DNA from 2 places in the Acidovorax sp. NN32 genome. Region 2 is predicted to be linked to the other one. Evidence: riboswitches for the same ligand, from Rfam matches in the RefSeq annotation. Region 2 holds a riboswitch; the other holds the start of a gene.
What was found. A riboswitch is a leader RNA that binds a small molecule or an ion and turns the genes downstream of it on or off. The one in region 2 is predicted to bind thiamine pyrophosphate.
Positions count from the first base shown of each region.

Region 1: it holds a riboswitch for thiamine pyrophosphate, as region 2 does, so the genes downstream of both, thiC (phosphomethylpyrimidine synthase ThiC) here and ACT89O_RS11230 (purine-cytosine permease family protein) in region 2, are expected to answer to the same signal.

Region 1 is NZ_CP199679.1:980,650-996,477, reverse strand. It holds gene ACT89O_RS04625 (GspE/PulE family protein) at 1-207, shown strand, start outside; gene ACT89O_RS04620 (methyl-accepting chemotaxis protein) at 456-2,111, opposite strand; gene thiC (phosphomethylpyrimidine synthase ThiC) at 2,309-4,201, opposite strand; TPP riboswitch at 4,316-4,439, opposite strand; gene ACT89O_RS04610 (hypothetical protein) at 4,482-4,658, opposite strand; gene lpxC (UDP-3-O-acyl-N-acetylglucosamine deacetylase) at 4,666-5,589, opposite strand; gene ACT89O_RS04600 (methyl-accepting chemotaxis protein) at 5,805-7,592, shown strand; gene ftsZ (cell division protein FtsZ) at 7,717-8,958, opposite strand; gene ftsA (cell division protein FtsA) at 9,194-10,423, opposite strand; gene ACT89O_RS04585 (cell division protein FtsQ/DivIB) at 10,531-11,346, opposite strand; gene ACT89O_RS04580 (D-alanine--D-alanine ligase) at 11,346-12,335, opposite strand; gene murC (UDP-N-acetylmuramate--L-alanine ligase) at 12,332-13,765, opposite strand; gene murG (undecaprenyldiphospho-muramoylpentapeptide beta-N-acetylglucosaminyltransferase) at 13,762-14,826, opposite strand; gene ftsW (putative lipid II flippase FtsW) at 14,823-15,828, opposite strand, start outside.
Region 2 is NZ_CP199679.1:2,375,608-2,391,435, forward strand. It holds gene ACT89O_RS11195 (3-hydroxyacyl-CoA dehydrogenase) at 1-1,197, opposite strand, end outside; gene ACT89O_RS11200 (hypothetical protein) at 1,270-3,492, shown strand; gene ACT89O_RS11205 (thiamine phosphate synthase) at 3,550-4,473, opposite strand; gene ACT89O_RS11210 (thiazole synthase) at 4,466-5,278, opposite strand; gene thiS (sulfur carrier protein ThiS) at 5,363-5,560, opposite strand; gene ACT89O_RS11220 (FAD-dependent oxidoreductase) at 5,557-6,687, opposite strand; gene thiD (bifunctional hydroxymethylpyrimidine kinase/phosphomethylpyrimidine kinase) at 6,975-7,823, shown strand; gene ACT89O_RS11230 (purine-cytosine permease family protein) at 7,892-9,172, opposite strand; TPP riboswitch at 9,245-9,349, opposite strand; gene ACT89O_RS11235 (GyrI-like domain-containing protein) at 9,387-10,268, opposite strand; gene ACT89O_RS11240 (nuclear transport factor 2 family protein) at 10,281-10,640, opposite strand; gene ACT89O_RS11245 (NAD(P)/FAD-dependent oxidoreductase) at 10,769-11,836, opposite strand; gene fdxA (ferredoxin FdxA) at 11,868-12,197, opposite strand; gene ACT89O_RS11255 (sulfate adenylyltransferase subunit 1) at 12,312-13,676, opposite strand; gene cysD (sulfate adenylyltransferase subunit CysD) at 13,676-14,644, opposite strand; gene ACT89O_RS11265 (phosphoadenosine phosphosulfate reductase domain-containing protein) at 14,664-15,287, opposite strand; gene ACT89O_RS11270 (DUF934 domain-containing protein) at 15,313-15,708, opposite strand.

The DNA.
Region 1 (15,828 bases), 1.4 Mb from region 2:
ACGGGCTACACGGGCCGCACTGGTGTGTTCGAGTTGCTGGTGACCACCGACGCGATCCGCGCGCAAATCCACAACCAGGCGTCCGAAGCCGACATCCGCACCGCCGCGCTGGCCGACGGCATGGCGCTGATGCGCGAGGATGGGGAACGGCTGATTGCAGCAGGCATCACCAGCCGCGAGGAATTGCTGCGGGTGACGCGGGACTAGCCAGCCGCAGAGGCCAGTTTGATATTATTTTGATAGCAACTAGCGCTTAATAGATAAGCGCTAGGGATCCTCTGCACGAATCGAGCGGCAAGTGTGCGCTGCGGATCGTGATGGGCTGCAAGGCGCAAAACGCAGCAATCGCCGTAGCTATTGCGAGGTTTTGCAACGCCGCAGACCGCCCGAGACCGCAGATGCACACGGCGCGGTGATTCGTGCAGAGGGTCCCTAGCGGTCAAAAATGCTCAAAATTAACGTATGCGCAGCGCAGGCCTGCGCTGCGCCTGGGCCACGGCTGGCGCAGCGGGCGCCGCTGCCGCGCTGAAGACTGAGGGTGCAGGAGCCCCGCCGTCTTGCAGCTTGAACTGGCTGACCGCACTGCTCAGGTGCAGCGCCTGTTCGCGCAGCGATTCAGAGGCAGCGGTGGACTCTTCCACTAGCGCGGCGTTCTGCTGCGTCATCTGGTCGAGCTGGCTCACGGACTGACTGATCTGGCCGATGTTGTCACTTTGCTCGGCCGACGAGGCTGTGATCTCGGCAATGATGTCAGACACCCGGCGCACGCTGCTGACAATCTCGGTCATGGTCTGCCCGGCCTGGCTGACCAGGCGCGATCCATCTTCGACGCGTTCCACCGACGAACCGATCAGACCCTTGATCTCCTTGGCCGCCTCGGCGCTGCGCTGCGCGAGGTTGCGCACCTCGCTGGCCACCACGGCAAAGCCCCGGCCCTGTTCACCGGCGCGCGCGGCTTCCACGGCCGCGTTGAGCGCGAGGATGTTGGTCTGGAAGGCAATGGAGTCGATCACGCCGGTGATGTCGGCAATCTTGCGCGAGCTGGTGGTGATCTGGTCCATGGTGGTCACCACCTGGGACACCACGGCACCACCGCGTGCGGCCACTTCGGCGGCCGACGAAGCGAAGTCGCTGGCCTGGCGGGAGGACTGGGCGCTTTGCTGCACGGTGCTGGTCAGCAGCTCCATGGACGAAGCGGTTTCCTCCAGATTGGCCGCGGTCTGCTCGGTGCGGTGGCTCAGGTCATGGTTGCCGCTGGCGATCTCGGAACTGGCGGTGGTGATGTTGCCTGCCGCGTCCTGCACCTGGCGCACCAGGCCGCGCAAGGCGTCCTGCATGCGGCCCATGGCTGACACCAGCTGGCCCACCTCGTCCTGGTTCATGGCCGCCACATCGCGAGAGAGGTCACCACTGGCAATGCGGTCGGCCAGTTCCTGCGCCTGCCCCAGCGACTTGGTGATGGAGCGCACGCTGAAGAAGGTGAGCGGAATCAGCACCGCCAACCCCAGCACCAGCCCGATGCCAATCAACGCCGACATGGTGGAAGTGCGCGATTCAACCCCCGCACGGGCCTCGTCCATCTGCGAGCGGGCCGCGCTGGCCAGGCTGGAGAACAGCTTGTCGGTGGCCTCCATGTGGACCTTCAGGCGGTCGGCGTAGGCACCGCCCCCCGCACCATCGAGCTGCGCGCCCTCGATCTTCTCGAAGATGGGGGCAATGCCGGTTTCGTACTGCTTGATCTCGTCCAGGGATTTGTCGATGGAGGCCACAAACTCTGCATCGCCCGACTGCACCTGGCGCACCTCGGCCAGGCTCTTGCGCAGCGCAGCCAGGGTCTTGGCCCAGGACTCGCGCAGGGCAGAGACCTCGACCGAGTTGTTGAAATTGATGATGATGTCTTTTTCGGTCCGGCGCAGGTCACCCAGGGTCGTGCGCAGGTCGGACATATCGGTCAGGGTTTGCACCCGCTGCGAAAACAGCTCCTGCAATGTGCCCCGGGTGCGGTCCAGGGCCACATAGCCCATGGCGCCAATGACGATCAGAAGAATCAGCGAAAAAACGGTTCCGAAGTAAAGACGTGTGCGGATAGAGAAGCGGCCGAGAGCATTCATGGCTCTTCCTTACATTTTTTAACAGATAACTCAGCATAGCAAATTTAGTGCCACACGCCCTTCCTCCCGGTCTTCTGAACCGGGGGTGGGCGGGACTATATGCCGGGCGGGGCTATCCACCGCACAGGGTAAGCACGGCCCCGTGGCCCTGCTTCAGGGAATCCTCGGGGCCAGTAGCTGCGCTTATTGCACTGTTCTCAAACGGGCTTCAGGGGGATGTACAACTCGCCCCCGCCCTTCTGAAACTCTGCCGCCTTGGTCTGCATGCCCTGGGCCAGGGCTTCAGCCTCGGCCACACCCTTTTGTTTTGCAAAGTCACGCACTTCCTGCGTGATCTTCATCGAGCAGAACTTGGGGCCGCACATCGAGCAGAAATGCGCCACCTTGGCCGAGTCCTTGGGCAGGGTTTCGTCGTGGTACTCCTTCGCTGTTTCCGGGTCCAGGCCCAGGTTGAACTGGTCCTGCCAGCGGAAGTCGAAGCGCGCCTGGCTCAGCGCATCGTCGCGCGAGCGGGCGCCCGGGTGCCCCTTGGCCACGTCGGCCGCGTGGGCGGCGATCTTGTAGGCAATGATGCCCTGCTTCACGTCATCACGGTCGGGCAGCCCCAGGTGTTCCTTGGGCGTCACGTAGCACAGCATGGCCGTGCCCATCCAGCCGATCATGGCCGCGCCAATCGCGCTGGCAATGTGGTCATAGCCCGGTGCGATGTCGATGGTCAACGGGCCCAGGGTGTAGAACGGCGCTTCGTGGCAGGTCTTGAGCTGCTCGGTCATGTTGGCCTGGATCATGTGCATGGGCACATGGCCGGGGCCTTCGATCATGGTCTGCACGTCATGCTTCCAAGCCACTTGCGTGAGTTCGCCCAGCGTGTGCAGCTCGGCGAATTGCGCTTCGTCATTGGCGTCAGACGCGCAGCCGGGACGCAGGCCATCGCCCAGGCTGAACGACACGTCGTACGCCTTCATGATGTCGCAGATGTCCTCGAAGTGCTCGTACAGGAAGCTCTCGCGGTGGTGTGCCATGCACCACTTGGCCATGATGGAGCCGCCGCGCGAGACGATGCCCGTGCGCCGTTGCGCCGTGAGGTGGATGTAGGCCAGGCGCACACCGGCGTGGATGGTGAAGTAGTCCACGCCCTGCTCGGCCTGCTCGATCAGCGTGTCGCGGAAGATTTCCCAGGTCAGGTCTTCTGCCACGCCGCCCACCTTTTCGAGCGCCTGGTAGATCGGCACCGTGCCAATCGGCACCGGCGAGTTGCGCACGATCCAGTCGCGTGTGGTGTGGATGTTCTTGCCGGTGGAAAGATCCATCACATTGTCGGCACCCCAGCGGATCGCCCACACGAGCTTTTCCACCTCTTCTTCAATGCTCGACGTGACGGCCGAGTTGCCGATGTTGGCGTTGATCTTGACCAGGAAATTGCGGCCGATTGCCATCGGCTCCACTTCGGGGTGGTTGATGTTGGCGGGGATGATGGCGCGGCCCCGGGCCACTTCGTCGCGCACGAATTCGGGGGTGATGATGCGCGGGATGCTGGCACCCATCGGGTTGCCCATCAGGCGCTGCTCGCGGCCTGCGTCAGCCATGTACTGCTCCATCCACTCACGCTTGCCGTTTTCGCGGATGGCCACGTACTCCATCTCGGGCGTGATGATGCCTTTCTTGGCGTAGTGCATCTGCGTGACGTTGGCACCGGCCTTGGCGCGCAGGGGCTTGCGCTGCAGGGCGGCGGCCTCGGCGCGCAGCTGGGCCAGGCGCGTGGCGTCTTCGCTCTTTTGCCCATCGTCCAGCGCCACGGGCGCGCGGCCTTCGTAGTGCTCCACATCGCCACGGCCGGTGATCCAACCCCCGCGCACGCTGGCCAGGCCCTTGCGCACGTCGATCACGGCTTCAGGGTCGGTGTAAGGGCCGGAGGTGTCGTACACGCTGACCAGCTCGCCGTTGGTCAACGCGATGTCGCGCACGGGCACACGCAGGTCGGTGTGCAGTTGGCCGGGAATATAGGCTTTGCGCGATGCGGGGAAGGGCTCGCGCGTCAGCGCCAGCAATTCAGCAAATTTCTCGCGAGCGATGGGATCGGGGGCGTTCATGGGCAGGTCTCCTGGTTCCGGTGGCGGTGGGGTCTGCTCCGGAATGGACCTGTGCGCCCCCCAGGGGCGGCAGCGCCTGGGGCATGACGTGCCCACAGGGACTGCGGGCACGGGGACAAGGAGGTCGGCTCTTCTTCCGCCGGTATGAACCGGATCAAGTTCGTCGGGTTCGCAAGCTGGTCTGAATTTCTTCAGGCCTCTTGCATCTCAGCGCATCAGCACACCCCGGAGCAGGCGCGAGTATAGGCCAGAGAAAAAACTGCGTTGCAGAGCCCGCGCATCACGCGAGTCGGCCAATGAGGATCACCGCAAAGAAAAAGACGGCGGCAATCACCGTCCACTTGAGGATGATGAGCCCCAGGCGCTTGTAGCGCGCCTGCCCCGTACCGGCATAAAACGCAAACGACACGGCAGCCGCCAGAAGCAGCAGCATGGCCAGCCAGCGAAAGATCAACATGTGCGTGCTACCAGGCGCGCGCGGGCTGAGCGAAGCCGGTGGGGGCCTGGCGCTCATCCTCGAACGTGACCACCTCCCAGGCATCACGCTGGGCCAGCAGCTCGCGCAGCAAGAGGTTGTTCATGGCGTGGCCCGAGCGGAAAGCGCTGTAGGCCGCCAGCAGGGGCTTGCCAATGAGGTACAGGTCGCCCATGGCATCCAGGATCTTGTGTTTCACGAACTCGTCGTCGTAGCGCAGGCCGTCGCTGTTGAGCACCTTGTAATCGTCCATCACGATGGCGTTGTCCAGCCCGCCTCCCAGCGCCAGGCCGTTGGAGCGCATCATCTCCACATCGCGGGTAAAGCCGAAGGTGCGGGCGCGGGCAATGTCGCGGCTGTAGTTGCCTTGCCCCAGGTCAAACTCCACACGCTGGCCGGTGGAGTCCACGGCCGGGTGGTCAAAGTCGATCTCGAAACTGAGCTTGTAGCCGTGGTAAGGCGTCAAACGTGCCCATTTGGCATTGGCGCCCTCGCCCTCGCGGACCTCCACCGGCCGCAGGACGCGGATGAAGCGCTTGGGCGCGTTTTGCAGCTCGACCCCTGCGCTTTGGAGCAGGAAAACGAAAGATGCGGAAGATCCGTCGAGGATAGGCACCTCTTCGGCCGTGATGTCCACATAAAGGTTATCCAGCCCCAACCCGGCACAGGCCGACATCAGGTGTTCCACCGTGTGCACCTTGGCATTGCCGACCGCGATGGTGGATGCCAGCCGGGTGTCCGTCACGGCCTCGGCGCGGATCGGGATGTCCACGGGCTGTGGCAGATCCACCCGCCGAAAGACAATCCCCGTGTCCGGCTGCGCTGGCCGCAGGGTCAACTCGACCCGCTGGCCGCTGTGCAGCCCGACGCCTACGGCGCGGGTCAGTGTCTTGAGGGTGCGTTGCTGGAGCATCCCGCCATTTTAGTTTCTGGCGCCCTGTCCCGCACGGGCTGAGGTCTTGCCTGCCTTGCAGACGCCATGCCCGGAGCGCTTGGGGCCCGTACGTAGAGCTACCGCCGCGTTTTCACCTACTGCGCAGGCCACCGGGTTCGCCGCACAATTTGGGGCCAGAGGGCCTTGAAAAGATACAACATGAACACACCACAAATGCCCCCCAGGAGACTCCCATGAGCAAGCTCAGCTTCAAAATGAAAATCATGCTCATGATCGGCACTGCGCTTGTCGCGCTGCTGATCATGGCCGTCACCTCCCTCCTGCAGGAGCGACGACTCATCACCGAGTCCCGAAAAGAGCTGCTGACCACCGCCGTCCAGTCCGCCCACAGCATAGTGGCCGCCTACCAGGCCAAGGCCGCCAGCGGCGCCATGCCCCAGGAGGAGGCCCAAAAGGCCGCCAAGGACGCCCTGCGCATTGCGCGCTATGGTGGCCCCGAGGGCAAGACCGAGTATTTCTACATCTGGACCACCGAGGGCGTGGGGGTGATGCACCCCTTCAAACCCGAGTGGGATGGGCAGAACATGCTGGGCAAGGTCAAGGACGGCTCGGGGGTGGACATCATCGCCCTGCTGGTGAACGGCATGCGCAGCAGCAAGGATGGCAAGGCGTTTGTCCCCACCATGTTTGCCCGCCCCAACCAGACCACCCCGGTGCCCAAGCTCCAGTACATCGTCCGTGTAGACGGGTGGAACTGGATGGTGGGCTCGGGGCTGTATACCGATGACGTAGACATGCTGCTGCGCAAGGCCCTGCTGTCGAGCCTGGCCATGGTGGTGGTGGTGATTCTTGTGGTGGGGGCCATCGGCCTGTTCGTATCGCGCTCCGTGCTGCGCCAGATCGGGGGAGAGCCTACTGACGCCATCGCGATCATGTCGGAAGTGGCCGAAGGCAATCTCGATACACACATCCCCACGGCCCACCCCGGCTCGATGCTCGACGGGCTCGCCCACATGGTCACTTCGCTGCGCAAGCTGGTCACCGACGTGCGCGCCGCCACCGACAGCATCGCCACCGCGTCGAGCGAAATCGCGCAGGGCAACAACGACCTGGCTCACCGCACCGAAGACACCGCCAGCAACCTGCAAAGCACGGCCAGCAGCATGGAGGAGCTGACCAGCACCGTCAAGCAGACCTCGGACTCCGCCCAGACGGCCAACCAGATGGCCACATCGGCCGCTGCGGTCGCGGCGCGTGGGGGCGAAGTGGTGTCGCGGGTGGTGGCCACCATGCAGGACATCAACGCCAGCAGCAACAAGATCAGCGACATCATCGGCGTGATCGATGGCATCGCCTTTCAGACCAATATCCTGGCCTTGAATGCCGCCGTCGAGGCGGCCCGCGCGGGCGAGCAAGGCCGGGGCTTTGCCGTGGTGGCCAGCGAGGTGCGCAGCCTGGCCGGACGCAGTGCCGAAGCCGCCAAGGAGATCAAGGCCTTGATTGGCGCGTCGGTCGAAAAGGTGGAGTCGGGCACGCAGCTGGTGGGCAATGCGGGCGCCACCATGACCGAGATCGTGGAAAGCGTTCAGCGCGTGACCGACATCATTGGCGAAATCCGCTCAGCCACGTCCGAGCAGAGCCAGGGCATTGCCCAGGTCAACACGGCCATGAACCAGCTCGACCAGATGACGCAGCAGAACTCTGCCTTGGTGGAGCAATCCACTGCCGCCGCAGACAGTCTGCGCGAGCAGGCCATGAAGCTCACCCAGGTGGTCGCGCTGTTCCGGGTCAATGGCAGCAATGCCCCAGCGCCGTCCCCGGCAAGCCGGCCCGCCCCTGCGGCCACACCCCGCCCCACACCCGCTCCAGTACGCGCTGCCGCACCACGCCCCGCACTGGCCAAGGCCGCTGCACCCCGCCCTGCGTCGCCCGCCAAGGCCCCGGCAGCGGCGCTGCCGCCCAAGGCCAGCAGCCCCAAACCTGCAGCGGACAACAACAACGACGACTGGGAGTCCTTCTGACCCCAAGGACCTGAAGCAGCACAAGCACAGCGCAAGCAAACCTCGCTGCAAAAAAAGAGAAGCCCTGCCAGCTTGTGCTGGCAGGGCTTCTTGTCTTGCGGCCCATGGAAGAGCCTGTTGTCGATCAGTCGGCTTGCTTGCGCAGGAAAGCCGGGATCTCCAGGTCATCCATGCCACCCGAGGACAGCGCGTCCACACGGGCCGCAGCCTGGGTGCGGTTGGTGCGCCACACGCTGGGCACCGACATGCTGCCGTAGTCGGCTTGCGCGCTGCCCGTGTGGCCGCCTTGCACACCCACAGCCCCCCCCAGCGTTCCCACACCGGCCATGGGCATCTGGTAGGCCATATTGTCCGTGCCCGTGCGCAGGCCACCTTGCACCACCGAGATGGGCTGGCGGCGTGCGTTGACACGCGACAGGCCTGTGGCCACCACGGTCACGCGGATCTCGTCGCCCAGGGTTTCGTCGTAGGCAGCGCCGAAGATCACATGAGCGTCGGTCGATGCGTAGGCATTGATGGTGTTCATGGCCTGGCGCGACTCGGACAGCTTGAGGCTGCCCTTGCTCGCGGTGACCAACACCAGCACGCCCTTGGCACCCGACAGGTCGATGCCTTCGAGCAGCGGGCAGGCGATGGCCTGCTCGGCGGCGATGCGCGCACGGTCCGGGCCGCTGGCCGTGGCCGTGCCCATCATGGCCTTGCCGGGCTCGCCCATCACGGTGCGCACGTCTTCGAAGTCCACGTTCACCTGGCCGTACTCGTTGATGATTTCAGCGATGCCGCCCACGGCGTTCTTGAGCACGTCGTTGGCGTGCGCAAAGGCCTCGTCCTGGGTGATGTCATCGCCCAGCACATCGAGCAGCTTCTCGTTGAGCACCACGATCAGCGAGTCCACATTGGCTTCGAGCTCAGCCAGGCCTTCGTCCGCGTTCTTCATGCGGCGGCCGCCTTCCCAGTCGAACGGCTTGGTGACCACACCCACGGTCAGGATGCCCATTTCCTTGGCGATGCGCGCGATCACCGGGGCAGCCCCGGTGCCCGTGCCACCGCCCATGCCCGCCGTGATGAACAGCATGTGCGCGCCCGAGATGGCGTCGCGGATGTCTTCCACTGCGGCTTCGGCGGCATCGCGCGCCTTTTCAGGCTTGCCGCCTGCCCCCAGACCACTGCCACCCAGCTGGATGACACGGTGGGCCGAGCTGCGCGTGAGCGCCTGCGCGTCGGTATTGGCGCTGACAAACTCCACGCCCTGCACGCTGCGGGAAATCATGTGCTCGACGGCATTGCTGCCGCCACCGCCCACACCGATCACCTTGATCTGGGTGCCCTGGTTGAATTCTTCGGCTTCGATCATTTCGATGGTCATCTTGGAGCTCCTGTTTCTAAATTCGTAGGCAATTGCCATATGGGGAAGGGGGTACTGGTGGCTGGAGAACGAGGCGGTCCTGTACATCGCCATCGCTCTCGCGCAGTGCCGTGCGGGCTACCACGGGCTAACCACAAGGCCCCCACGCTTGCCACTGCGTGTGCTGCGCTGCCCCCCAAGGGGGCCTTCGCACCTTGGGGCGGCCCGGCGGCGCTCATTCCTGGGTATTTCATGGTCAGAAATTCCCCACGATGAAATCTTTGAAACGGCCGAACGCCGTCTTCATGGACCCGCTCTTTTGCGCCACCTTGAAGCCGCGCAAACGGGCCAGCCGGGCCTCTTCGAGAAGGCCCATGACGGTAGCAGCACGGGGCTGGGCCACCATGTCAGACAACGCGCTGGAATACTTGGGAATGCCTCGGCGCACGGGCTTGAGGAAGATGTCTTCCCCCAGCTCGATCATGCCGGGCATCACCGAGCTGCCGCCTGTGAGCACGATGCCCGACGACAGCACTTCTTCATAGCCCGACTCGCGCACCACCTGCTGCACGAGCGAGAAAATTTCTTCCACCCGCGGCTCGATCACACCGGCCAGCGCCTGCTTGCTCAGCATGCGCGGGCTGCGGTCGCCCAGGCCCGGCACTTCCACCTGCGCCTCGGGGTCGGCCAGCAGTTGTTTGGCGTAACCGCTTTCCACCTTGATGTCTTCAGCGTCCTTGGTGGGCGTGCGCAGCGCCATCGCGATGTCGCTGGTGATGAGGTCGCCCGCAATCGGAATCACTGCCGTGTGGCGGATCGCGCCGCCGGTGAAGATGGCCACATCGGTCGTGCCCGCGCCAATGTCCACCACCACCACACCCAGCTCGCGCTCATCGTCGGTCAGCACGGCCTGGCTGCTGGCCAGCGGGTTCAGCATGAGTTGCTCGACCTCCAGGCCGCAGCGGCGTACGCACTTGATGATGTTTTCGGCCGCGCTCTGCGCACCGGTCACGATGTGGATCTTGGCCTCCAGGCGGATGCCGCTCATGCCGATAGGCTCTTTCACATCCTGCCCGTCGATCACAAACTCTTGCGGCTCCACCAGCAGCAGGCGCTGGTCGCTGCTGATGTTGATGGCCTTGGCCGTCTCGACCACGCGCGCCACGTCGGCCGAGGTGACTTCCTTGTCCTTCACGGCCACCATGCCGCTGGAGTTGAGCCCCCGGATATGGCTGCCGGTGATGCCGGTGTACACACGCTGGATCTTGCAGTCGGCCATCAGCTCGGCCTCTTTCAGGGCCTGCTGGATGCTTTGCACGGTAGCGTCGATGTTCACCACCACACCGCGCTTGAGGCCATTGCTCGGGGCCACGCCCAAGCCTGCAAGCTTGAGCTCGCCATTGGGCAGGACCTCGGCCACCACGGCCATGACCTTGGCGGTGCCGATATCCAGCCCCACCACAACGTCTTTGTATTCTCTTGCCATATCAGTCTCTGCCCTTCTCTGTTCTGTCCCGCCGCCCCACGGCCCCATTCACGAACCCACCTGCGTCCCGCTCCACATACCAGCGCTGTTGCTGTTGCTGCATGCCATTACCTCCTGCGCACGGCACTTGCCGAAGCAGCCGCCGCTGCGGTATCGGTCACCACCGTGGTCACACCGCGCATGCGCAGGGCGTAGCCCCCGGCATGCCGCAGGTCGGCGGACTCCAGGGCATCCACGCGCCGCCCGTACTGCGCAGCCACCTGTGTCAGGGTGCGCGTGAAGCGTTGCGTGCGCTGCACCACCTCCTGCGGTGTGCCGCCGCCCAGCTCCACCACGGCGTCGCTGTCCAGCGTGGCCCGCCAACCGCCCCGCCCCGTCAGCTCCAGCGTCTCGACCTCCAGCCCGAGCGGTTTGAACACCGGCTGCAGCAGGCCAAACATCTGCAGCACCTCGGGGGAGCTGCCCGCAGGTCCCAGCAGGCGCGGCAGGCCGTCCTGTTCCACATCACCCACGTTGGCCTCGAACACTTCGCCCTGGCTGTTGACCAGCGCAGAGCCGGTGTCCGGCCCCCAGTACGCCACCGCGTCATGCTCCTGCAGTTCCACGCGCAGGCTGCCGGGGTACACCCGCCGCACCTGGGCGCGGCGCACCCAGGGCACTTGCTCGAAGGCCTCGCGCGCGGCACGCAAATCCACCGTGAAGAAATTGCCCACCAGGTGCGGCGCGACATTGGCCCGCAAGGTCACCGCGTTGTTGTGCACCAGCTCGCCCTGCACCACGATGCGCGCAATCGCAAAGCCCGGGTAGCGCAGCACCCACCAGGCCCCCGCCGCCAGCACGAGCAGGACGCAGCCCACGAACAAGACCGATGCGGTCAGGTTCATGAGCTTGACGTCCAGCGGTGCGGGCAACGTTGGGGTCATCAGTCGGCCTTCGACCTTGTCGGTGTGTCCAAGGCGGCATCGGCCAGGATGCGCAGGCACAGCTCTTCGTAGCTGATGCCCGAAGCCCGTGCGGACATCGGCACCAGCGAATGCCCGGTCATGCCGGGGGACGTGTTCATCTCCAGCAGGAAGGGCTTGCGGTCACTGGCGCGGATCATCAGGTCGGCACGGCCCCAGCCCCGGCAGCCCAGGGTGCGGTAAGCCTCCAGCACGATGCGCTGGATCTCGCGCTCCTCGGCTTCGGGCAGGCCGCTCGGGCACTGGTACTTCACGTCGTCGGTGAAATACTTGTTCTGGTAGTCGTAGGCGCCATCGGGTGCCACGATGCGGATCACTGGCAGCGCACGGGCACTGGCGCCCTGGCCCAGCACGGGGCAGGTCACTTCTTCGCCTTCGATGAACTCTTCGCACAACACATCGGGGTCGTACTGGGCAGACAGCTGCACGGCCTCCTGCATGTCCGAGTAGCCACGCACCTTGGTCACGCCGATGGAGGAGCCTTCGCGCGGCGGCTTCACGATGAGGGGCAGGCCCAGCTCATCGGGCACGGTGCGCACCACCTCGCGCTGCTGGCGGTCGGGCGCCAGCCACACGTAGCGTGGTGTGGGCAGGCCCTCGGCCAGCCACACGCGCTTGGTCATGACCTTGTCCATGGCGATGGCCGAGGCCATCACGCCCGGACCGGTGTACGGGATGCGCAGCAGCTCCAGCGCGCCCTGCACCGTGCCGTCTTCACCATGGCGGCCGTGCAGCGCGATGAAGCAGCGTGCATAGCCGTCGCGCTTCAGGTCGCCCAGCGCGTTCTGCGCGGGGTCGAAGGCATGGGCATCCACCCCGCGCGAACGCAGCGCCTGCAGCACCCCGCTGCCAGACATCAGCGAGACCTCGCGCTCGGCCGAGTCACCGCCCATCAGTACGGCAACCTTGCCCAGGGATTTCACATCAAAATTGGAATCAAAAACGGTCATAGCGCGCTCCCTTCAAGCGCTGAAAGCTCACTATTTTGTAGCATCTCCACCACCTTGCCAGGTACGGCGCCAATCGACCCTGCGCCCATGCACATCACCACGTCGCCGTCCTTCGCGTTGTCGGCAATGGCTTGCGGCAGGTCGGCCACGTTGTCGATGAACACCGGCTCCACGCGGCCCGCCACGCGCAGCGCACGGGCCAGCGATCGACCATCGGCGGCCACCACAGGCGCCTCCCCAGCGGCATACACCTCGGTGAGCAGCACGGCATCGGCATTGCCAATAACCTTCACAAAATCCTCGAAGCAATCGCGCGTGCGGCTGTAACGGTGCGGCTGGAAAGCCAGCACCAGGCGGCGCCCCGGGAAGGCACCCCGTGCGGCAGCCAAGGTGGCCGCCATCTCCACCGGGTGGTGGCCGTAGTCGTCGATCACGGTGAACTGGCCGCCGTCCTTGGCGGGCAGGTCGCCATAACGCTGGAAGCGCCGGCCCACACCCTTGAAGCCTGCCAGCGCACGCTGTACGGCTTCGTCCGGAATGTTCAGCTCCACCGCCACGGCAATGGCCGACAGCGCGTTGAGCACGTTGTGCTCGCCCGCGAGGTTGAGCACGATCTCCATGTCGGGCAGCGTGACGCCGTTGCGCCGCTGCACGGTAAAGCGCATCTGGCCCGCCTCGGCGCGCACGTTGATGGCGCGCACCTGCGCGTCTTCCGAAAAGCCGTAGCTGGTGATGGGGCAGGTCACGCTTTGCAGGATGTCGCGCACGGCGGGACTGTCCACACACAGGATGGCCGTGCCGTAGAACGGCATGCGGTGCAGAAAATCGACAAACGCGCCCTTGAGCCGGCCGAAGTCGTGGCCGTAGGTCTCCATGTGGTCTGCGTCGATGTTGGTCACCACGGCCATCACGGGCAGCAGGTTCAGGAACGATGCGTCGGACTCATCGGCCTCGACCACGATGTAGTCGCCGCTGCCCAGCTTGGCATTGGCGCCTGCGCTGTTGAGCTTGCCGCCGATCACAAAGGTCGGGTCCAGGCCCGCCTCGGCCAGCACGCTGGTCACCAGGCTGGTGGTGGTGGTCTTGCCGTGGGTGCCTGCAATGGCGATGCCCTGCTTCAGGCGCATCAGCTCGGCGAGCATCAGCGCGCGGGGCACCACGGGAATTTTTTTCTCGCGCGCTGCCAGCACCTCGGGGTTGTCGGGCGTGACGGCGGTGGAGGTGACCACCGCATCGGCACCATCAATGTGCGCAGCCGCATGGCCCAGGCAGGTCTTGATGCCCAGCCCCTCCAGGCGGCGCAGCGTGGCGCTGTCGGCCAGGTCCGAGCCCGAGATGCGGTAGCCCAGGTTGAACAGCACCTCGGCGATGCCGCTCATGCCCGCGCCGCCCAGGCCCACAAAATGGATATGGCGAATCGCGTGTTTCATGCCAACTCCTCGCAGGCAGTCACCACTTCGCGGGTGGCGTTGATTTTTTGCATGTTTTTGGCCTTCAGCGCAATATCTACAAGCGCAGGGCGCTCCAATTTCAATAGCATTTGCGACAGCCCTTCGGGCGTCAGGTCGCGCTGCTGCACCAGCCAGCCGCCACCGGCATCCACGAGGAACCTGGCATTGGTGGTCTGGTGGTCGTCCACCGCCGACGGGAAGGGCACAAACAAGGCAGCAGCGCCCACGGCAGCAATCTCGGTGACCGTGCTCGCGCCAGAGCGGCAGACGACGATGTCGGCCGCCGCAAACGCGCTGGCGGTGTCATCGATGAAGGGCGTGCACTCCGCCTCGACCCCTGCAGCCGCATAGTTGGCCCGCAGGGCGTCGATCTGCGTGGCGCCGCTCTGGTGAATCACCTGCGGGCGCTGGTCGGCAGGCATCAGGGCAATAGCCTTTGGCACGATCTCGTTGAGTGCGCGCGCCCCCAGGCTGCCACCCACCACCAGCAGGCGCAGCGGACCGGTGCGCCCCGCAAACCGCTCGGCCGGACCGGGCTGCTGCGTGAACGGCGTGCGCAGGGGGTTGCCCACCCACTGGCCTTGTTTGAACACGTTGGGGAAGGCGGTAAACACCCGGTCGGCCACACCGGCCAGCACCTTGTTGGCCATGCCCGCCACCGAGTTCTGCTCGTGCAGCACCAGCGGCTTGCCTGCCAGCACACCCATCATGCCGCCCGGAAAGGTGATGTATCCGCCCAGGCCCACCACCACATCGGGCTTGACGCGCCGCACCACCTGCAGGGCTTGCCAGAACGCACGCAGCAGGCGCAGCGGCAGCAGGGCCAGCGTCACGATGCCTTTGCCGCGCACGCCCGAGAAGTCGATCAGTTCGAGGGCGAAACCGTGCGTGGGCACGATGCGCGCCTCCATGCTGCCGGGCGCGCCCAGCCAGTGCACACGCCAGCCACGCGTGCGCAGCTCTTCGGCCACCGCAAGGCCCGGAAAGATGTGGCCACCGGTACCACCGGCCATGATCAGAGCAGTTTTCTGCGCGCTCATACGCGGCCCCCTCTCATGAGGAGCTTGTTCTCGTAGTCGACCCGCAATACCACCGCAAGCGCCACCAGATTCATCAAGATCGCCGAGCCCCCAAAGCTCATCAACGGCAGCGTGAGCCCCTTGGTCGGCAACGCGCCCAGGTTCACACCCATGTTGATGAAGGCCTGAAAGCCGATCCAGATCGCCACGCCCTGCGCCACCAATCCAGCGAACACGCGGTCCAGGGCAATCGCCTGGCGGCCGATGTGCATGATGCGGCGCGTCATCCACAAGAACAGCACGATGAGCGTGACCACGCCCACCAGTCCAAACTCCTCGCCGATCACGGCGAGCAAAAAGTCGGTGTGCGCTTCGGGCAGCCAGTGCAGCTTTTCCACGCTGCCGCCCAGGCCCACACCAAAAATCTCGCCGCGCCCGATGGCGATGAGCGAGTGCGAGAGCTGGTAGCCCTTGCCCAGAGCGTGCTCCTCGCTGAAGGGGTCGAGGTAGGCAAACACGCGTTCGCGGCGCCAAGGCGAGCTGGCGATCATCACGCCAAAAGCCGCCACCAGCACCCCGGCGATGAGAAAGAACATGCGGGCGTTGACGCCCCCCAGGAACAGAATGCCCATGGCGATGACCGCCACCACCATGAACGCGCCCATGTCGGGTTCGGCCAGCAGCAGCACGCCCACAATGCCCACGGCAGCGCCCATGGGCAGCACGGCGCGGAAAAACCGCTCCTTCACTTCCATCTTGCGCACCATGTAGTCGGCCGCATAGATGAGCACGGCAAACTTGGCCACTTCAGAGGGCTGAAAGCCAATGGGTCCGATGGACAACCAGCGCCGCGCGCCGTTGACGACCTTGCCCACGCCGGGGATCAGCACCGCGATCAGCAGCAGCAATGCGACCACGAACAACCACGGCGCCGCACGCTCCCACAGCGCCATCGGCACCTGGAAGGCCAGCAAGGCCACCACAAACCCGATCACCAGATACATCGCGTGGCGGGTCAGAAAA
Region 2 (15,828 bases):
CAGCGCATGCGCTGCGTTGCGGATGTCCACGCGGGTGGCGGGGTTGGTGGCCAACACGCGGCGCTTGGTAGCGGCGTCGTCGATCAGCATGTCGATGCCGATGGTGCGCGCCGGGTCCAGGCGCTCCACGACCGCCACGGTGGTGATGTCAAACCCCAGCGGCGCGACCAGCGTGATGGCCTGGGGCGAGGGCGACTGGCCGGTTTCGATGGTGGCGCCCAGGTCCTTGAGCAGCTGGTACAGCTCCGCGCGGCGCGCGGCACGGGGCGAGACCCACACGGGGGGAATCTCAGCCACCACGGGCGGCGGCGCCTCTGCCGGTATCTGCGCCACGCCGTCCACGTAGCGGTAAAAGCCTTCGCCCACCTTCTTGCCCACCACGCCGCCTGCCAGGCGCTGCGCGGTGATCACACTGGGGCGAAAGCGCGGCTCGTCGTAGTACTGGCGGTAGATGGATTCCATCACCGGGTGGGAGACGTCCAGCGCCGTCAGGTCCATCAATTCAAAGGGGCCGAGCTTGAAGCCGACCTGGTCGCGCAGGATGCGGTCGATGGTGGCGAAGTCGGCCACGCCTTCGCCCACGATGCGCAGGGCCTCTGTGCCAAAGCCGCGCCCGGCGTGGTTCACGATGAAGCCGGGGGTGTCTTGTGCCTGAACGGGGGTGTGTCCCATTTCCCTCGCATACGTGGCCAGGGCGGTGCACACGGCTGCATCCGTCTTGAGCCCGGCAATCACTTCCACCACCTTCATGAGCGGCACGGGGTTGAAGAAGTGGAAACCTGCCAGGCGCTCGGGCCGCTGCAGGCCCGCGCCGATGGCGGTGACCGAGAGGGATGAGGTATTGGTGGCCAGCACCGCATCCGGGCGCACCACGGCTTCCAGTTCGGCGAACAGCGTCTTTTTCACATCCAGCCGCTCCACGATGGCTTCTACCACCAGGTCGCAGCCTGCCAGGTCGGCCACGACCTTGACGGGGTGCAGCCGCGCGGTCAGGTCACCGGCCTGCGCGGCATCGATGCGGCCCTTGGCCACCAGTTTGTTCCATTGCTCCTGGAGCGCCGCCTTGGCCGCATCGGCGGCGCCGGGGTTGGCATCAAGCAGAAAAACCTGGCTGCCAGCCTGTGCGGCGATTTGTGCAATGCCCCGACCCATGGCGCCGGTGCCCACGATAGCGATGTTGGGAAACTGAATTTTCATAGCGCCATTATGGCTCTGGCGTTGCGCGGGACTTATGTGCAAGAATGGGTTGCACCAAAAACAGAACATATTGTGAAAATCCGTAACGCCATTTTGGGGACCAGTCTGTGGGCGGTCGCTGCAGGCGCCTCGGCACTGTCCTTGGGCGGCAGCAGGGGCGTGGTGGTGTTGGGTGCCCCGGTAGATCTTTCCTTCGATATCCAGCCCGACCCAGGCACCGATCTGGCCTCTTCCTGCGTGACGGCCAAGCTGGTGGCCGGCGATACGGTGATTGGCGATGCCAAGGTGCGGGTAGTGCCATTGCCCGACATGCGGGGGCGGTCTCCGGCCGTGCGGGTGCAGGCCGCCATCGCGGTGGACGAACCGGTATTGATGGTCACCTTGTCGGCGGGGTGCACAGGCAAGGTCACGCGCACCTACACATTTTTTGCCGAGCTTCCATCCACGGTGGCACGGTCCGCATCGCCGGTCGACGTCTCGCGGCTACCTTCCCTTGCGGCCGGTGGGGTCGAAGCACCCCGTCCGGCCCAGGGTGCAGCAGGGCAGCGCGCTGCAGGGGCTGCCACTGCGCCTGTGGCGCCTTCTCCGATGGCATCGGTGCCCTTGTCTTCCGAAAACCGGCCCGAGCCCGTACCCAGCACCCCGTCGGTGGCCAAGCCCGCCGCGCGGACGGCCCCGGTACGGCCCCCAGAGCGTCCGGTGGCGCGCCCCCAGGCCAGCGCTGAAAAAAATAAGCTGCCTACAGCCCCCAAGCCTGCTGACCGGGCTCGCTTGGTCGTCGAGCCACTCGATCTCTGGGTAGACCGTCCGCTGGCACTGCGCACCTCGCCTGAACTGTTGGTGATGCCATCAGACCAGCCCTCGGCCCAGCGTGCCCAGGCTGCAGCGCTCTGGAAAGCGATGAATGCCCAGCCCGAGGATGTCAACCAGGAGGCTGACCGGCTCAAGGCCCTGGAATCCGACGTTGCTGCCCTGCGGGCGCAGGCCGCCCGCGACCGGGCCAGCGCAGCGCAATTGCAGCAACAGCTGGAGCAGGCAGAGAGCGAGAGATTTCCTGCCACGGTTGTCTACGCGCTGGGCGGGTTGCTGCTGCTGGCACTGTTGCTCGCTGTGTGGGCCTGGGGGCGGATGCGCAGCGCCTCCGAAAAGGCGGTGCGCGCATGGCGCGATTCGGTGGCTGCGCTGGGTGGCCGAGATGCCGTGGTCGAGCATGGGGCTGCGCTGGGCCTGCCCCCCGACCCCAGCGATCACTGGCTGCCGTCCGATGAGTCCGCCGAAGCCCGGGAACCTTCCCCGGGCTCAGCTGCTGCCCCGCTGGTACCTCCTTTTGTGGCCACGGCCCCTTTGCCCAGTGCCCCGGTCCCCCTGAAGGCGACCGTTCCCCCGCCAGCACCTGCCGCTGTAGTCACGCAGCAACCCGCGCTGCACATCGTCAGCCCGGAAGAGCTTTTCGACATCCAGCAACAGGCCGAGTTTTTTATCTCGGTGGGGGAACACCAGCAGGCCATCGAAGTGCTGAAAACGCACATCGCTGAGCGCGGTGCCACTTCGCCGCTGGCGTATCTGGAGCTTTTGCGGCTGTACCACACGCTGAGCCGGGTGGAGGAGTTCACGCAACTGCGTACGCAGTTCATGCAATCGTTCAACGCGCAGGTGCCGGAATTTGCCAGCTTCCATCGCACGGGCCGCATGCTGTATCACTACACCGATGCGCTCGCTGACATCGAGGCTGAATGGACGTCTCCGTCCGTGCTGCAGCTGCTCGAAAAGCTGCTGTTCCGGCAGAACGGTGTCGGTTCGGTCGAGCCCTTTGACCTTGCGGCTTACGACGACCTGCTGCTGTTGCTCTCCATTGCGCAGACCACGCCCGCAAGTGCCCGAGGGGAGCCTGCGCCCCGCAAGCGCACCACACCGCTCGCCGCACCTCGGGACGAAACCCAGGTGCAGCAAGCGCCAGCCCCGAAGGTGCCTGCGACAACGGCGGCATTACCGCAGGACTCGCGCGCGGCGAGCCTGGAGTTCGACTTTGACGGGATGCCTCCCGCTACAGGGCAGCCATCTCAGGCATCGGGTGTTGCAGCGCCCTCCGCACTGGATGGCGACACGCGCGGTGCGCCGCTGGATCTGGACCTCGACCTTGATCTGTCAGAGCCGCCCCACCTCACCCTGAGCGATCTGCCGGCCGTGCCGGTGACCGCGCCCCCGGCCGCGGGTCAGGCCGTCGGTTTTGGCATGGACAACGACCTGGTCGAACTGCGGCTGGAACTGGAGCAGAAGAAAGGCGACCGCAAATAGGCCGATAGGCAGACAGGCCGACAGGCCGACAGGCCGACAGGCCAATGGATCGTCCCTTCAGCGGCTCGCGCGCTGGCTGTTTTGTTCCATCAGGCGCATCAAGTGCGTGGCGGTGGCTTCAGGGTCTGGGGCATTGACAAGGGCCCGCACCACCGCAATCGACCCCACGCCTGTGGCCTGCACCGGCGCAAACTGCTCGGCGCCGATGCCGCCAATGGCCACCTGGGGGTAGTGGCGCAGCAGGCGCGCATACACACCCAACCGGCCCACACCCTGCGGGGCCGTGGCCATCTTCTTGAGGGTGGTCGGGAATACGGCGCCCATGGCGATGTAGCTGGGGCCTACTGCATCTGCACGCACCATTTCTGCGTAGCCATGGGTGCTGACACCCAGGCGCAGGCCCGAAGCGCGCAGTGCTTGGAGTTCGTCGGGGGCCAGGGCATCCAGATCTTCCTGGCCGAGGTGAATGCCATAGGCACCCGCCTGGATGGCCGTGCGCCAATGGTCGTTGATGAACAGCAGCGCACCCGTGCCCTGCACGGCCCGTACGGCGGCGTGCACTTCCCGTTCAATGGCGGCAGCGTTGTCCGACTTGAAGCGAAGCTGCACGGTGGGCACGCCCGCACGCGCCATGCGGCCTACCCAGTCGGCGTCGGGCAACACGGCGTACAGGCCCAGGTGCTCAGGGCATGGGGCGAACGCTTGGGCATGTGGCACGGGTTGCAGGCCAAAATCCTCTGGCGCGTCGGGCCATTGCTCAGGCTGGAAGGTGCCGGTGCGCAGACTCTGTGCCAGCCAGGCCTGGGCCAGGCACTCCGCGTCGTGGGCAATAAAGCCCAGCGTGCTGCAGGCATGCAGGGCTGCCAGGTAGGCGGCTTCCTGCCGCGTGGGTTTCGGGGCGGGCTCGGCGCCAAAGCCCGCGAAGGTGGCGGCGTGGTGCGCAAGAATGGCCTGCACCATGGCGCTGGTGTCGTCACGCATGTTGTTCATGGTGCCAGAAGGGGGTGCCGAGCACGGGCGTACTGGGCTGGGCCGCATCCTGCGCTGCCATGGCACCTGCCTGGCGCGCGGCGCGCCCGGCATTCACAGCATCGGCGAAGGCACCGGCCATGGCCACAGGGTCTTGCGCCAGTGCGACCGCAGTATTGAGCAGCACGCCGTCATAGCCCCATTCCATCACCTGGCAGGCGTGGGATGGCAGGCCCAGCCCGGCATCCACCAGCATCGGCACGTTCAGCCGTTCACGCAGCGTTTGCAAGGCATAGGGGTTGACGGGGCCGCGCCCGGTGCCGATGGGTGCCGCCCAGGGCATCACGGCCTGGCAGCCCACATCCACGAGGCGCTGGCACAGCACCAGGTCTTCCGTGCAGTAGGGCAGCACCTGAAAGCCTTCCTTGATGAGGTGTTCGGCCACGCCCACCAGGTTCAGGGTGTCGGGCTGCAGGGTGTAGTCGTCGCCAATCAGCTCCAGTTTGATCCAGGGGGTGTTGAACACCTCGCGCGCCATCTGTGCCGTGGTGATGGCCTCTTGCGCGCTGTGGCAGCCTGCCGTGTTGGGCAGCACAGGCACGTTGAGCTTGCGCAGCAGCTCCCAGAAGCTGCTACCGCTTTCGGCCGGGTTGCTGCCCTGGCGGCGCAGCGATGCGGTGACCATGGCAGGCTTGGCGCGCAGCACGGCGGCTTCGAGCACTGCGGGGGATGGGTAGCGCGAGGTGCCCAGCAGCAGGCGGCTGGCGAACTGCTGGCCGTAGAGCACCAGGGGGTCTTGGGGCGTTGAAGTGGTCATGGTGTTTACTATGCTTTTGATAGCTGCTAGCGCTTATTTATCATGCGCTAGGTGCCAATTTGGCTTCAATTTTCAGGCGGCGGATCAGCCCCCCGTCACGGGCGAGATGATTTCCACACGGTCGCCGGGCTGCAGGGCCTGAGCGGCGTAGCGGGTGTTGGGCACAAAGGTGGTGTTCACGGCCACGGCAAAAGGCGGGCGGGCCGCGATGGCGGCCACGGCGTCGGCCACGGTAGCGCCCTCGGGCAGTTCGTGCGGGATCTGGTTGATGGAAATGTTCATGCGAAAGCGGCGGCCGCGCTGGGTGGGGGCAGGGGGGCGGGCTCCAAGTCCAGCGCGAGGTCAAATCGTTGCGAAAGCTGCGATTGTCCTGCGTTCAGCACTTCCAGCGTCACATCCAGCATCGCGGGCGCGATCATGAAGCCGTGGCGGTACAGGCCGTTGATTTCCAGCACGCCCTTGCGCGGCTGGCGGATGGCGGGCAGGTTGTCGGGCAGCGTGGGGCGGCACTGCGTGGCCAGTTCCAGGATGCGGCCCTCTGCAAAGCCGGGGTGCACGGCGTAGGCGGCGGAGAGCAGCTCCAGTGTGGAGCGCACGCTGGCGGGCGACAGGTCGTCCGATTCGATTTCGGTGGCGCCGATGACGAACAGATTGTCTTCTTTGGGCGCAATGTAGATGGGGTAGCGCGGGTGCACCAGCCGCGTTGGGCGCTGCAGCGTGACATCCGGCGCGTGGATGCGAACCACCTCGCCGCGCACGCCGCGCAGTGCACTCCACTGGCCCTTGGCGCCCAAGCCACGGCAGTCCAGCACCCAGTCGGGTTGGCCAGGGGCGCCGGGTGCAAAGGCCTCGGGCGACTGGGGGCTGTGCCAGTGCGTGCGCACCGACAGCCGCTGCATTTCCACCACCAGGGCGGCCAGCAGCTGCCGGTTGTCGAGCTGGCCTTCGCCGGGCAGGTACAGGCCCTGCGCAAAACGCTGCGCGAGGGTGGGTTCCGCCTGGGCCAGCGCGGCGCCGTCCAGCTTTTGCAGGGCGGGCAGCTCTGGCACCTGGTGCTGGTTGGCCTCCAGCTGGCGCGTGAGCCGCTGGGCTTCGGCCGCGTCCTGCCGGTGCCACACGATGAGCGTGCCGGCCTGCTGGAAGAACACGGGCTCGGCCAGCGCCGCCAGCAGCTGCGGCCAGCGGGTGAGGGCGTGGTGGCCCATGCGCACCACGCCGGGCTCGGTGATGGCCGATTCGGCCAGCGGCGCCAGCATGGCCGCGGCCACGGTCGCGGCCGAATGTTCGGCGGCCGGGCTGCCCGCGTCGTAGATGTCCACACGGTGACCCTGGCGGGCCAGCTCCACCGCAAGCAGGCGGCCCATGAGGCCCGCGCCCAGAATCGCAAAAGAAGAGGGTTGAAGTGGCATAGGTCCGTCGGTGTGTCCGTGTTGGCTGGCAACCATGGACAAAACGGGGGCAGCGCCGCTCTTGGAAACTCCCCACGCCAGCATGACCTGGATCGGGTAGCGGGGCCACGTTGCAGGCAGTGCCATGCAGCGCTGCGTGCGAGCCCCAGGGTATTTCTCAGTCGCACACCGAAGAACCTGTTCAGGTTCTGAACGGAGGGACACCCCTGTTTCGTCCGGAAAAAATCAATTACAGCACAACCCTTGGCCGCTCTTTTTGCGCTAGCGCATAGGCCATAATTTTTGCCATGACTTCATTGACCCCACCGACCTCCGCAGCGCGCCGCTATGTGCGCGTGCTTTCCATTGCCGGTTCTGACAGCGGCGGCGGGGCGGGCATCCAGGCCGACCTCAAGACCTTCAGCGCCCTGGGCTGCTACGGTATGACGGCCATCACGGCCATCACGGCGCAGAACACCTGCGGCGTGACGGGCATCCACGGCATTCCGCCAGAGATGCTCAAGGCCCAGATCGACGCCGTGGTGCAGGACATTGGCGTGGATGCGGTCAAGATCGGCATGCTGCATTCGTCCGAGGTGGTGCGTGTGGTGGCCGATGCCATCCGCACCTACCAGCTGCCGCACGTGGTGCTCGACCCCGTGATGGTGGCCACCAGTGGCGACCGGCTCATCGCTTCAGAAACCGTGAGCGTGCTGGTGCAGGAGCTGTTTCCGCTGGCCGAGGTGATCACCCCCAACCTGGACGAGGCCGGCTGGCTGCTGGGGCGCAGCATCAAGGGCGTGGAAACGCTGGACGAAGCCGCGCAGGCACTGTGCGCTCTGGGTGCACGTGCGGCACTGCTCAAGGGCGGCCACCTGCCTGGAGACTGGGTGGTGGACGTTCTGGCCACCCGCAGCGGTGTGCGGCAGCGGCTGGAGTCTGCACGCATTGCCACGCCCAACGGGCACGGCACGGGCTGCACCCTGTCGTCGGCCATTGCGGCACACCTGGCGCAGGGCCTGCCCTTGCAGCAGGCGGTGGAGCGCGCGCGTGCCTACATTCTGGGCGCCATCGCCGCAGGGGCTGATGTGACCACCGGCCGCGGCCACGGCCCGCTCAACCACGGCTATGCGCCTGTGGCGCAGTTGGTGCTGTAGAAATTTAAGTGTTTTTGGCCGCTGGCGCTTATCTGGTAAGCGCTAGTAGCTCACAATTCGATAGCTATTCAACGGCCCCGTGGCCGTGTGGCCCAGGCCAGCAAAAAGCTGAACGCCAATGCCGGCAGCGCCGAGCCCGCACCCGGCAGCACCTTGGGAGCCAGGTGGTAGACGGCAATCCCCACCAGCCAGATCGCCACGGGCACCGCATTCACCTTGCGCGCCGCTGCCAGCAATGCAGGTGCATCGGTGCCAAACGCCAGCCGCCCCAGGATCACGCCAAACAGCGGCACAAATACGGAGCTGAGCAGCAGCAGGAAGGGCTCCAGGCTGTGCATGGGCAAGACCAGCGCAAGGCCCGTACATACCACCGCCATGGCCAGACCCCACTTGCGTACGCCCCAGCGCGGCAGCAGGCTGTGGGCTGACACCGCGCCTGAATACGTGTCGCCATAGGCGTTGTCCACCTCGTCGATCAGGATCAGCGACAGCGCAATCAGCCCGCCCTGGGCCAGCAGCAGCGCCTGCACCAGGTCCTTGCTGGGCAAGGTCAGCGCCACCAGCACACCCAGCGTGTAGCACCACATGTTGGCCAGCGCGTAACCCAGCCAGGTGCCGCGCAATGCAGAGCCGCCGTTCTTGCCGTGGCGCGCATAGTCGGCCACCAGCGGCAGCCACGAAATCGGCATGGCGATCACCAGATCCAGCGCAGGGAACACGCCCATGCCGCCCGCGCCCTGGCGGTTCCACAGCGCATCAAACCCCTGGGCCTGTGCCAGCGACAAGAACTGCCACGACAGCCACAGCAGCGACAGCACCACCAGCGGCAGCGCCACGCGCGCAATCACCTTGCGCACCAGCTGCACCATCGATCCGCTGATGAGCAGCATCACCACGCCGCCCCACAGCAGCGTGGCCAGCACCGGCCAGTGCGCACCGGCCATGCTGCCCGACTGCTGACCGATGGCCACGGTGGCATCGCGCATCACCACCAGCTCGAACGTGCCCCAGCCCACCAGCTGCACGATGTTCAGGATGATCGGCAGGCTGGCAAAGGTGCGGCCATAAACGGCGTGCATCAGGCCGGCACTGGCCAGGCCGCTGTCGCAGCCCAGCTTGGCCACCCAGCCCAGCAGGCCCGCGCCCACGATGGAACCGGCCAAGATGGCGATGAGGGCTTCTTTGGTGCCCAACGCGGGCATCAGGTATGCACCCACCTGCATGACCAGCAAGCCCACGCCCAGGCTGAACCAGAGCGAGGCGTGGTCATGCCACTGGAAGACGCGGCGGTCGAGGGAGACGGGGGCCAGCGCTTCGTTGTGGGAGGGCGCGGCGGGCGATGAGGACATGGATGGCTCCGTGGCAGTACAGAGCAGGGGCGGCCCGCCAGCGCGCCCCAAAGTCATTTCATTCAGGGCTGGGCCAAAGCGGACGTGCTTCCCTGCGCGAGGATGATCTCAATCAGGTTCAAAGGGACTCTCTCAGTCGGTTCCGGCAGGCCGGTCTCGACACCCCTAGCGTTGGCGCCCCCGAAGGAGCGCGGTTGCCATTGTAGAGGGTGGGTCAGCGCCCGGCCTGGGTGAGGGGGATGGCGTAGTGCATCACGGAGTCAGCGGACGTCGGGTGGTATTGCGAGCCGTAGATTTCCAGATCCGGCCCCAGGCTGTGCGTCTGGCTGGCCGACAGCAGCCAGCTGGAGTAGATGTAGTTCACCGTCGCATCGACGTTCTGGGCAGGACCCCTGTGGGTGAAGCGTGCATAGGTGGACGCGGGGATTTCCATGGCCTCCATGCCCGGTGGCAGTGCACCGGGGCCACTCACTTCGATGCAGGCCAGGTAGCGCAGCTCTTCCGTGTGCGGCCCCGCCGGGGCCACGACGCCATAACAGACCCCGGGCACGGTGTTCGCAATCTCGCCCAACCGGGGCAGAAACTTCGCCCACAGGGGCGGCAGTTTCTGGCCCAGGTTGTTTTTTTCGGAATCGATGCCGTAGTAGTCGGTGGGCAGCCCGACCAATTGCATGGCGGGCTGCTGCTGGATGCCGGGTTCCAGGGAAATGTTGTGGTGAATGTGCGCGAGGTAGCTTTGGTCAAACCGGATCTTCCGCACGAACAGCGAGCGGTTGCCCATCTTGCGGTACTGCGACGGCGTGAGCCGAAAGCAGTCGCGGAACGCGCGCGTGAAACTCTCCTGTGTCTCGTACCCCGACGCCAGCGCAATGTCGAGCACGCTCAGCCGCGTGTTGGTCAACTGCTCCAGCGCCCGCGAGAACCGGCGCGAGCGGATGTAGGTCTTCAAGGTTTCGTTGGTCAGTGCCTTGAAGATCCGCTGGAAGTGCCACTGGCTCATCCCGGCAGCCCGTGCCACCTCGGAAAGCTGGATATCGGATTCGAGGTGGGCCTCGATGAAATCGATGCCCTCCTGGATTTGCCGGAGATAAAGCACGGTGGCGTCCGTTCAAGGGGTTTCAAAGAAACCGGTCATGGCCACCAGCCGGTTCTGGTCGTTGTACCGGCCGTAGCTCACGCCTTCACCGATCACCTGGCCGCTGCCATCCACCATGTTCCACTTGGCGATGCTTTGCTGGTTGTGGCTGGCAAAGTAGTGGGTCACAAAATGCCCGCCGGGCACCTGGCTGTGAAAGTTGTCCATGTAGGCCGTCAATTGGTCCCAGCCCTGGGCGGTGGCCAGCGGATCGTTGTAGGTGCAGGCGGGGTCGAGGGACTGGGAAAACAGGGCCTCCCTGTCTGCGGCCGAGTCGGTTTTCCACGACGCGGTGTAGGTGTCCCAGATGGATTGAAGGGGTTGTTGGCTCATGGTGTGCTCCGATAGGTGTTGAAGGGAGACGCCATCGTGCCGGGCGCTTGCGCGCCTTTTGGACATTTTGTGCTTATTTGTGGGCGCGTCGTTTGGGCACGAAACGACGGTGCCCCGACTCGCCTGGACTACGTGCTGGCGGAAGGCACAGACGCCGGAGCCACACCCAGCAGCTGGTGCAGCCTTGGGCTCGTGGTGGTGTACTGCAGCGCCACCTTGTCGCCCTTGAGCGCCTCGGCGGCGCCAAAGGCGGCTAGCGTGGCCTCGTGGAAACCGCACAGGATGAGCTTGCGTTTGCCGGGGTAGGTGTTGATGTCGCCCACGGCGTAGATTCCGGGCACGCTGGTGCGGAAGGCCTCGGTGTCCACCACCAGCTGTTTGCGGTCCATGGCCAGGCCCCAGTCGGCGATGGGGCCGAGGCGGGGCGAGATGCCGAGCACGGCCACCAGCAGGTCGATTGCCAGGGCGCGGGTGCTGCCATCGGCGTCCACGACCTGCAAGGCCGTCAGCAGATCACCTGTGGTGTCGATGCCGGTGATCTGCGCGGCCTCGACATGGATGCGGCCTGTGTCGCGCAGTTGCTGCAGACGCTGCAGCAGGGCGTCGGGCGCCTGGAACACGTCGCGGCGGTGCAGCAGGCTGACGCGGGCGGCCTGGCCTTGCTCGGCCAGTTCCAAGGCGCGGGCCACGGCGGGCTCGTCGCCGCCGTGCACGACCACATGGAGCCCGGCTACGTGGGCCGTGGCGGGCAGGTTCTGGTAGTGGACCTGGGCGCCCACAAAGCGCTCGATGCCGTCCACCTTGAGCGTGCGTGGCACAAAGGCGCCCACACCGGCAGCAATGAACACCGTGCGGGCCAGCAGTTGTGCGCCCTGGGAGGTTTCGACCAGCAGGCGCCCATCGGCCTGCACGGTGAGTGCGGACACCAGCGTGTTCAGGTGCCACTGGGTCTTGAACGGCGCAATCTGCTCAAGCAGCAGGCCAGCCAGCTCGCGCCCGGTGCACACGGGGATGCCGGGGATGTCGTAGATGGGTTTGTCGCCGTACAGCTCGACGCACTGGCCACCCGCATGGGGTAGGGCGTCGATGACATGGGCGGTGATGCCTTGCAGGCCCAGCTGGAAGACCTGGAACAGGCCCACAGGACCCGCGCCGATGACAACGGCGTCGGTCTCTACGACTGCGGGCACTTGCAAAGTCTCGGACACCAACGGGGCGCGGGGCGTTTTACTTGACCAGTTCGTTGACCTTGCCCGGTTTGCCATTCCACTCGTCGGCGTCTGGCAGCGCTGGCTTGCGCTTGGTGATGCTCTTCCAGCCGTCGGCAAAGGCCAGGTCGGCGTTGAGCTTGATGAAAGCAATCTGGTCGGCCGGCAGATCTTCTTCGGCAAAGATGGCGTTGGCCGGGCATTCGGGGATGCAGACGGCGCAGTCGATGCATTCATCGGGGTCGATGACAAGCATGTTCGGGCCTTCGCGGAAGCAGTCCACGGGGCACACGTCCACACAATCGGTGTACTTGCACTTGATGCAGTTTTCGGAGACGACGTGGGTCATGACAGGAGTTGTGTGGGTCGGTGAAAACCCTCAATTTTAGAAGCTTTCACCGACCTTTGGTTACAGGGTCCCTCACCCCGATGGGGTGACTGGGGTTACGGGCGCTGATCTAGATCAGTTCACCAGCACGGCACCGGCCGTTTTGTGGCTCGCGGTGTCCACCAGGATCAGCGATCCGAGCACCCGGGCTTTGCCAAAGGGGGCGGCCGGAATCGCCTCTTGCAGCAGCAGGTCGACATGGCCGATGGCATTGGGGTCGAGCTGGGTGGCGGCCTCTTCGGCCAGCGTGTTGATGTTGAGCTTGTGCACCACGGCCTTGACCTTGGCCTTGACCCAGCGGTGGCCGTGCAGCGCCCAGTACACGCGGCCTGCGACCAGGGGCTCGTCGTCCATCCAGGCCACCGTGGTGCGCAGCTCGCGGCTGGCGGGCCATGCAGGCACGCTGGCGGGCGTGTCGAAGTCGTCTTCGGCGGGGGTGGCGACGGCAGGCGCCGCCAGAATCCAGTCGCCCCGCGAGACATCCACCTCGCGGTCCAGGATGATGCCGGCGCTGGTACCTGCGGGCACGTCCTTGGGGCGACGCGCATGGTCCAGCACTTGCGCCACGGTGGCCAGCTGGCCGCTGGGGAAGATCTGTACAGCGGTGCCGGGCGCAAAACTGCCCGCAGCCACGCGGCCCCAGAACACACGGCGGCCTTGCGAGGTGTCGGAGGACGACGAGAACTTCTCGACCCACTGCACCGGGAAGGCCGGTGCCAGCGCTGTGTCTGCGGGGGTGTTGGGCAGTGCTTCCAGCACCTGCAGCAGCGTGGGGCCGTCATAGCCGCACCAGCCCGCATGGGCGTCCACCACGTTCCAGCCCTTGAGGGCCGACACCGGCACCATGGCGCGCACGGTGATGCCTGCCGCCTGGGCAAAGGACTGCAACGCGCCCTGGATGTGCTGCCACGCCAGAGCGGGGTCTTCCACCGCGTCGAGCTTGTTCACGGCAAACACCAGCGAGTGCACGCGCAGCAGGTGGGCCAGCAGGCTGTGGCGGCGGGTTTGGGGCAGCAGGGCCAGGCCGGGGTTCTTCCAGTCGAGCTTGGTGGCATCGACCAGCACCACGGCGGCGTCGGCGCTGCTGGCGGCGGTGACCATGTTGCGGGTGTATTGCTCGTGGCCGGGTGCATCGCCAATGATGAACTTGCGCTCTTCGGTGGCGAAGTAGCGGTAGGCCACGTCGATGGTGATGCCCTGTTCGCGCTCGGCGCTCAGGCCGTCGGTCAGCAGGGCCAGGTCGGTCTCACCCTGGCGCTGAACGCCAGCCAGGTGGTCCTGCAGCACGGCCTTGCTGTCCACCAGCAGACGGCCGATCAGCGTGCTCTTGCCGTCGTCCACGCTGCCGCAGGTGATGAACTTGAGCGCGGAAATGTGGTCATTTTTTCCTGTAGCGCTTGTAGGGATTGCGCTGGAAGCTATCGAATTCATAGTGGTCATCAGAAGTACCCGTCTTTCTTGCGCTTTTCCATCGAGGCATCGCTGGTCTTGTCGTCCATGCGGGTGGCACCGCGCTCGCTCACGTCGGCGGCCAGGGTCTCGATGACGATCTCGGCCGGGGTGGCGGCGGTGCTCTCCACCGGTGCGGTGCAGGTGATGTCGCCCACGGTGCGAAAGCGCACGTCGCGTGTCTCGACCACGTCGCCTTCACGCGGCGGTGTCAGCTCGGTCACGGGCATCAGCAGGCCCTTGCGGTCCACCACCTGGCGCTTGTGCGTGTAGTAGATGCTGGGCAGGCCGATCTGTTCGCGGTCGATGTACTGCCACACATCGAGCTCGGTCCAGTTGCTGATGGGGAACACGCGGAAGTGTTCGCCGGGCTGCAGGCGGGTGTTGAACAGGGTCCACAGCTCAGGCCGCTGGGCCTTGGGCTGCCATTGGCCAAAACTGTCGCGGTGGCTGAAGATGCGCTCTTTGGCGCGTGCCTTTTCTTCATCGCGGCGGGCGCCGCCGATCAGGGCGTCAAAGCGGAATTCCTCGATCGCTTCGAGCAGCGTGACGGACTGGTGCACGTTGCGCGATTCGCCGGGGTGGGCCAGTCGCACGGTGCCGCGTGCCATGGAGTCTTCGACATTGCGCACGATGAGTTCAGCACCGAGTTCCTTGGCGCGGAAGTCGCGAAAATCCGTCACTTCGGGGAAGTTGTGGCCCGTGTCGATCATGAGCAGCGGGTAGGGAATGCCGCCGCCGCTGGCCTTGGTGCCAAAGGCCTTTTCGGCGCACTTGAGCATGACCAGCGAATCCTTGCCGCCCGAAAACAGCAAGGCAGGGCGTTCAAAGGCGGCAGCCACTTCGCGCAGGATGAAGATGGTTTCTTCTTCCAGGGCGTCGAGGTGCGAGTTGTTCAGGTGGTAGCTCATATCGTTGGTTTTCTTCTCAAGCAGCGCGGTATCGGTCCGGGTGTTCATGGTCGGTGCTGCAGTGGAGTCAGTGGGCCAGATGCAAACCGCACTCGCGGTTGTCTTCGCCCTTGGTGGGGTCCACGTAGTCAAAGTTGTTGGGCAGGCCGTGCTTGACGCAGTATTCGTGCAGCTCCTTGGACGACCAGTGCAGCAGCGGCGCGACCTTGATCAGGCCGTCGGGGTTGATGCTGACCGGGTCCATCTGTGCACGCACGGCGGTGTCGGTGGCGCGCAGTGCGGTAAACCACACCTTGGGGGCCGTTTCGCGCAGGGCGCGGGCAAAGGGCTCCAGCTTCACTTCTTCGGTAAAGGCTGCGTGGCGTGGGTCGTCCAGCGCGGGGGTCGCGCCTTCCACGGCTTCACGGTGCGCGCGTGAGCGGCGTGGCAGGTAGATCTGCAGCTTCAGGCCCAGTTGCTTTGTCACCTCGTCGGCAAAGCGGTAGGTGGCTTCGGTGTTGTAGCCGTTGTCCATCCACACCACGGGCACGTCAGGGTTGACTTGCGTGACCATGTGCAGGATCACTGCCTCAAAGGGGCGGAAGTTGGTGGTGACGATGGCGGGCTGGCCCAGCCCCAGCGCCCAGGCCACCAGGTCTGGTGCGTTGCGGCCGAGGTCGGCGTTGATGCGTGCGAGATCGATTTGGCTCATGGTGCAGGGCTTATGGGTTGGGTTCTCAGGCGGCGGCGCGGTGGGCAAACAGCGGCTGGGGATTGACGGCGTCGCCCTGGTAGAAGCCTGGGAACAGTTCAAACTGGCGCTGGGCATCGGCGGCATCCACCCCCTCGGCCAGCACCGCGCTGCTAAAGCCCGTGCGCTGCATTTGCACGAGTTGGTCGATCAGCACATCACCCGTGGCGCGGATTTCGCCAGCAAAGCCACGGCGGCGGCGCAGCAAAAAGGCCTGGCTGAACGCACGGCCATCGGTGAAGTTGGGGAAGTGCAGGTCCACGCGTTCCACGCCTTCCAGCGGCAGGGCTGTGGCGTCGGCATCGTTGGCCAACGCCACCACGCGGGCGTCGCCTTCCGCCGGGGGCTGGTGTTCGTGGGATGCAAGAAGTGTCAGGTTCATCATCGTTCGGATTTCGGTGGCAGGGCGGCTTCAGAGGCTGGGAGTTTTTTTCGAGTGCCCGAAAGGTGCGTCAAAACGCCGCTGATCGAGGCGCAAAGCACAGCCATAGCTTGGGCTATG